2 regions of the Komagataeibacter europaeus genome follow, and region 1 is predicted to be linked to the other one. Evidence: predicted binding sites of a transcription regulator. Region 1 holds the regulator's gene; the other holds the start of a gene.

What was found. Region 1 encodes LexA, which represses DNA repair genes until DNA is damaged. Its sites were predicted from a motif close to TGTTCTANNTANGTTC; they were not measured.
Region 2: S101446_RS04340 (ImuA family protein) is a predicted target of LexA. The motif match lies at 1,728-1,743, and genes of this name have one in related genera.

The regions. Positions count from the first base shown of each region.
Region 1 covers NZ_CP021467.1:1,074,225-1,077,643, forward strand. The annotation lists gene bioD (dethiobiotin synthase) at 1-1,255, shown strand, start outside; gene lexA (transcriptional repressor LexA) at 1,365-2,036, opposite strand; gene S101446_RS04875 (molybdopterin molybdotransferase MoeA) at 2,156-3,364, opposite strand.
Region 2 covers NZ_CP021467.1:964,357-967,775, forward strand. The annotation lists gene S101446_RS04325 (AAA family ATPase) at 1-27, shown strand, start outside; gene S101446_RS04330 (DUF4435 domain-containing protein) at 20-754, shown strand; gene S101446_RS04335 (SOS response-associated peptidase) at 877-1,527, opposite strand; gene S101446_RS04340 (ImuA family protein) at 1,792-2,568, shown strand; gene S101446_RS04345 (Y-family DNA polymerase) at 2,576-2,929, shown strand; one part of gene S101446_RS04350 (IS3 family transposase) at 2,987-3,419, opposite strand, start outside.

The sequences.
Region 1 (3,419 bases):
CTGTGGCACCGGCTTCCTGACCCGCGAACTGCGCAGGCTGTTCCCGACAGCCCATATTACCGCCACCGACATCGCCCCTGCCATGCTGGAGCGCGTGGCCCGGCGGATGGCGGATGATGACAGGCTGTCCCTGCACCGCATGGATGCCGAAGCCCCGGACGTGGAAGGTCCGTTTGACCTGATCTGTTCCAGCATGGCCATGCAGTGGTTTGCCCACCGGGCACGCACGCTGCGCATGCTGGGCAACCTGCTGGCACCGGGGGGACAGATAGCGCTTTCCACGCTGTGCCTGGGCAGCCTCCGGCAATGGCGGGATGCATATGCACGGGCCGGGGTCGTGTGTCCCATGCCGGATTATCCCACCATCGAACAGCTACAGGCCGAATGGCCCGCCTGCGGTGCGGGGATGTGGCATGATGCCGAGACTGTCGATACCCCGGCCACCCCACTGGCTTTCGTGCAGGAACTGCGCGCCATCGGGGCCACGCATACGGACCACGCCCCCGCCACGGGTGGCCAGTTGCGCCGCGTACTGGCGGCGGCGGGAACGGATGGACCGTTCACCGTGTCCTATCAGGTTGGTTACGGGCTGTTCCGCCGCGCGGCGTGGCCGGGTGTGTTCGTTACCGGCACGGATACGGATGTAGGCAAGACGGTGACATCCGCGACATTGGTCAGGGCATGGGACGCGGCTTACTGGAAACCGTTGCAGAGCGGCACGGATGACGCCCCATCCGACAGCATGGGCGTGCGGCAGCTAACGGGACTGGACCCGGCCCGCCTTTATCCACCGGCCGCCACGTTCGGGGCGTCGCTATCGCCCGAGGATGCGGCCCATGCGGCCCATACCCGGATCGATCCCGCCATGATCGCCCTGCCACGCCATGCAGCCAGTGACGGTCCGCTGGTGGTGGAAGGGGCAGGCGGCGTGTTCGTGCCGATTGCCGAAAATTACCTGATGATCGACCTCATGGCCCGGCTGGCGCTGCCGGTCGTGCTGGTGGCGCGCAGCCAGCTTGGCACGATCAACCATACGCTGCTCAGCCTTGCCGCACTCCGGGCGCGTGGACTGCAGGTTGCGGGCGTGATCCTGAACGGCCCGCCCGAACCTTATGGCCGCAGCGCCATCGAACGCCATGGACGGGTCCGCATACTGGCCGAATTTCCGACCATCACCCCCATGGGGCCGGATGCGGTGGCGCAACTGGCGGCCCGGCTGCCCACATGGGAACAGGTGGCGCGGGACGCGCCCTGAAGATTGTTTCAACAGGAGGGCGTTTCCCGAAGCCTTCTGAAAAAAGCTTTACCGGACACTTTTCATGGTCGCAGGGTGATTCACTGGCAGGTTGCTGAAAACGGTCTTTTCAGTAACGACGGATCAGGCCAGCCAGGGTGCCCTGCACATTGACCCGGGCCGCAGGCAGCACGCGGGTCTCATAATGCCGGTTGGCAGGGATCAGCGCAATATTGCTCCCCTCGTGGCGCAGACGCTTCAGCGTGACTTCCACCCCATCGATCAGGGCGACGACAATCTGCCCGTCCGTTGCCTGCATACCTTCACGAATGATGACCATGTCACCATCCAGAATCCCCGCGTCCTGCATCGAATCCCCCGTGACTTCCAGCGCGTAATGGCTGGCTTTGCCCAGCATGTCGGCCGGGACGGCAATACGGGTGGTTTCCGGTGTAATGGCTTCAATGGGATTGCCGGCGGCGATCCGCCCCACGAAGGGGACATCCACCACCAGCATTCCGCCGGGATCAGGCAGACCGGGGATCGGGGCAGGTGGGTCGGACGGGGCGGGCGCGGGCGGCACATCGATATCAGGCAGGCGCAGGATTTCCAGCGCACGGGCGCGATGATGCCTGCGGTGAAGGAAACCGCGTTCCTCCAACGCCGAGATCAGGCGGTGAATGCCGGATTTGGAACGCAGGCCCAGCGCATCCTTCATTTCATCAAAGGACGGGGAGAAACCCGTCCTGCGCAGGTGGCTGTCGATAAACAGCAAAAGTTCATGTTGTTTCTTCGTAAGCATGCCACATGTCCTTTTGCCGTTACCGGTGTCGCCCGGGCTGGAATATGATGGAACAAACCAAAAACCTGTTCACATGTTCTATATTGGTTCCCCACGCCGCGTCAACCGGCGTAACAGACCTATTCCAGAACGCGATCGATACGGATTATGTCGCACGGCTCCCCCGCCTTTGCCGGGGAGGCATGGGGCGCACGCAGGATCAGGGCGCCGCTTTGCGCCAGCACATGCAGCATGGCCGAATCCTGTACGGCGAAGGGGGTCGCCACCAGCCGTCCGTCCGCATCATGGCCGAGTCCCGCGCGCAGGTGATCCATGCGCCGGTCGTTTTCGGGCACGTCCGCCCCCAGTATCGCGTGTTCCGGCGGCACAACCGGCGTGGCCAGCCCCGCCATGCGGCGCAGGGCGGGCAGGATGAATACGACCGAACAGACAAACGCCGCCACCGGATTGCCCGGCAGGCCGATAAATGGCAGGCGGCCCAGATGCCCGTACATGAGCGGACGGCCCGGCCGCATGGCGATTTTCCAGAAATCGGTTTTCAACCCGACCTGTTCCAGCCCACGCCGCACAAGGTCATGGCTGCCGACACTCGCGCCGCCTGCGGTCACCAGCATGTCCACGCCATCAACCATGCGTTCCAGCGTGGCAAGGTCGGCCATGTCGTCACGCAGCACCGGCAGCATGACCGGGTCCGCGCCCGCCGCGCGCAACAGGGCGGCCAGCATGGGTGTATTGGAATTGGCGATCTGTCCCGCCCCGATCCCGCTTCCGGGCAGCAGCAGTTCATCACCCGTCGCGGCAATGGCCACGCGCGGGCGGCGCGTCACCCGCACCCATGCATGATTGGCTGCGGCGGCAAGGCCGATGTCGCGCGCCGACAGCCTGCGGCCCGTGGGAATGACTTCCTGGCCTTCGGCAAAATCCTGGCCCCTGCGCCGGATATAGGTGCCGGGGGGCAGGGTGGTGGTCGTGGTAACGGATGCGCCTTCCGCCTGTGCATTTTCCTGTATCAGGATGGCATCCGCGCCGGATGGCACGACCGCGCCGGTGAATATACGCACGCATTCACCGGCTCCCACCGCGCCGGCGAAGGGGTGACCCGCGGGGGCGGAACCGATGCAGGTCAGGCGCGCGCCCTGTACCGACAGGTCCGCGGCACGCACCGCGTAGCCATCCATGGACGATACATCGGCCGGGGGATTGGACAGCCGGGCGATGACGGGGGCCGCGCTGACGCGCCCACAGGCATCGGTCAGGGCCACGACCTCGGATGGCAGGGGAAACACCCCGTCAAGAATCCGTTCGCGCGCTTCCGAGACGCTCAACATCGTGCACTGCGCTCCTTTTTTACCCATTGTGTGCGAATTTAATCAGAAATATCGG
Region 2 (3,419 bases), 110 kb from region 1:
GCTGATCGTGGAGCATCAGATGTCTGAGCAAAAGCCTATGCCTACCCCTTTAGAAATTTACGAACTACTTAAACGAAGTTCGCTTGATACCGTTTTGGTAGAAGGAAAAGACGATATTATATTTTATAGAAAAATAGAAGAAAGTCTTGAGGAAATAGATGTTGATATGCTTCCAGCTGGAAACAAAGAAAATGTATTGCTGGTTAAGAAAATGATTGAAGATTTCCCGATAAGTACAAGAGTTTTGTTCGTTGTCGATAAAGATTTGTGGGTTCATAAACTTCCAATACATATAAAAAATGTAGTTACTTCCTGCGGTTATTCTGTAGAGAACGATGCGTTTTGTGATGGACAGATAGAGGATCTTCTTACTCGTGCCGAAAGAGAAACGTTTGAAATAGAACTTGATAAATTCATAAAGTGGTATGCTTTGGCGGTCGACCGCACTCTTCGAGGAGAGCAGGCTGGATACCGCCATCACCCAAACAAGATACTCGATGATGATGATGAATATGCTAGACTGTGTGAGTTACGAGACGGAGAGTCTTATCCTGAAATTTTATATCGTGAAATAAAAAGAGAATATCGAAGCCTTCTGCGAGGAAAATCATTAATCCATTTAATTTTGAGACAACTATCAAAACGAAGTAGACCGGTAAAATTTTCTTCAAAACAAATAATATATTTAGGGTCATCGAGGATGGGAGATAAATTCTCTTTAATCAGGGGAAATATATCAAAATATTTTATGTAAATAAATTATTTATCATTGTAGGGTAAATTTTATTTTACTTTTATTATTACGTTTCTATGACGTCCGCTAATCAGAATTCTTTTCTAATAGCGGACAGTCTGAAATCCCCCCGTTGCCGACATTTAATAACTGCCTACCGGGGAAGCATGTACCATCTTTAGGGCATTGTCAGGTAGGGGGCGCTGCAGTTGTAGCGCATCGTCCAGAGGCCCCTTCATCCACAGGTCCAGTTCTTCCGGCCGGGTCAGGATTACCGGCATAGCTTTCGGATGAATGGCGCCGACTTCCCGATTGGCCGTGGTGGTCAGGAAGCCGAACAGGTCATCCGTCGTCTCGCCATCCGCCAGTTTTCGTACTGACGTCCACTGGCACCAGATTCCGGCAAAGAAAGCCAGCAGCTCCCCATCGCTGCGGGCAAACCAGACGGGCCTGCTGGTCCCATCCGGCAGGCGCTCCGGTTCGGAAAAGGCCGTGAGCGGCACGAGGCAGCGATGCGCCACACCTTCCCAGCGTTTCCACCAGGTCGAGGTGGGATTGCGGATATTGGTCACACCCCGATCGACCCTGTGGCCTTTCAGGTAGCCCGGCGGGGTCGGCATGCCCCATCGCGCCATGACCAGTTCACGCCCATCCGGCGCGTTCCGCACGATGGGCGCCATGGTGTTGGGCCAGATCTCGGGCAGGGGTTGGAGATTGCCGGTGCGGTCGGTCATGACCCGGGCCGCCTCCCGGATCGCCTGCTGACTGCTGGTCATCGCATAGAGGTTGCACATCACGCCATCCTTTCGCGATTCTCGATATGGGTGTCCTGCCGGACGGTATCCACCCTGCAGGACGGGGGTGGCCGGACTGTTCCTGATAAATCCCTGTACTTCAGACAGTTTTCATCAAGCCTGGACCGTGTGGCAGGCCTGTGCCCGCGTCCGGATCGCAACCACTTTTCCAGAATGGGTTGACATTCGTCACCGTGCCAGAACAAATAACGAACATAATCGCTAATTCCGTGCCAGAAACACCCGAATGGATTGTCCGACCCCATGCCCGCACCCCAACCCCGTCCCGCGCTGGAGGCGCTGAGAGCACAGGTCAGCCGCCTCGAAGGCCAGGGCCGGCGCAGGCGGGGCGTGCTGCCCTTCCGTGTGCCCGAGATTGACGATCGCCTGCCAGACGGCGGACTGGCGCTGGGCGCGCTGCATGAAGTGGCCGGCGGCGGCCATGACGCCCTGAATGCAGCGGCGTCCGGTCTGTTTTCTGCCGGGATCGCGGCCCGGACACGGGGCAAGGTGCTATGGATCGCCACCCGTCAGGACCTGTATGCCCCGGCACTGCAGCAGGTCGGGCTGTCGGCACGACGGACCATCTATGTCGCGGCCAGTTCGGACGTCGATGTGCTGGCCTGTTTCGAGGAAGCTCTGCGCCATCAGGGGCTGGGGGCGGTCGTGGCCGAGGTCGCCCGCCTGTCCATGACCGCGTCACGCCGCCTGCAGCTGGCGGCCGAGACATCCGGCGCGCTGGGCATCGCCATACGGCGCTGGCGGCGACAGACGGATGCGGCCGATTTTGGCCAGCCCACGGCGTCGGTCACCCGGTGGCGGGTCTCGGTCCTCCCATCCGTGTCGCTGCCAGTGCCCGGCGTCGGCCGGTCCCGCTGGCTGCTCGAACTGATCCGTGCCCGCGCGGGCGAATGCGCCGATTTCGAAGTGGAGGCCTGTGATGCCAAAGGGAGACTGGCACCGTGTCGTCTCACTCTACCTGCCGCTCTGGCCGACAGACCGGCTCAGGAAGCGGCTGGGAACCGACGCGCCCGCGCCTGACTGCCCATTGGTACTGGCCGGACGGGAAGGGCGGCGACGGGTCATCCTGTCGGTCGATCTCGCCGCCCGCAGGCTGGGCCTGCGCCCCGGCACGCCTGTCGCGAAAGCGCAGGCGCTCCATCCCGATCTGCTCATCATGGATGCCGACTTGGACGGTGACCGGGCAGGGCTGGAGCGGCTGGCGCTGTGGTTCCAGCACCGCATCGCCCCCATCGTGGCACCCGATCCGCCAGACGGCATCGTGCTGGATACGACCGGTGCCGATCATCTGCATGGGGGCGAGGCCGTCATGCTGGAGAACATGGTCACCCGCCTGAAGGAGGCCGGGATCACGGCCCGGGCCGCGATTGCCGATACATGAGGTGGTCCCGTCCGTTCGGACAGTTTTGCGGGCTTGATAAGCTATACCCGGTTGTTGTTATGCCGCCCTTCTGACGGCGTTGCTGTTGGCCATCTGGTCCGGGGTTAACCCCGGACCAGATGGCGTCGGCACGTCATGATACGCCTCATCGGGCGTTCGTCCAGCCAGCGCCGTATGCGGACGCCTTTCGTTATAATGGGCGATCCATCTGCCAAGCCCGGCCCTCAGCTCTGATCCGGTCTCGAACGCGTACAGGTAGACGCATTCGTATTTCAGCGACCGCCACAGACGCTCGATGAACACGTTGTCCAGCCAGCGACCGCGCCCATCCATGCTGATGCGGATCTGACGCTCTTCCAGTATCCCGCTGAAACGGGGTGTCGTAAATTGCGACCCCTGGTCAGTATTGAAAATGTCCGGGGCGCCATAGCGCATGAGGGCATCCTGTAGCGCCTCGATACAGAACTCCACGTCCATCGTGTTCGACAGA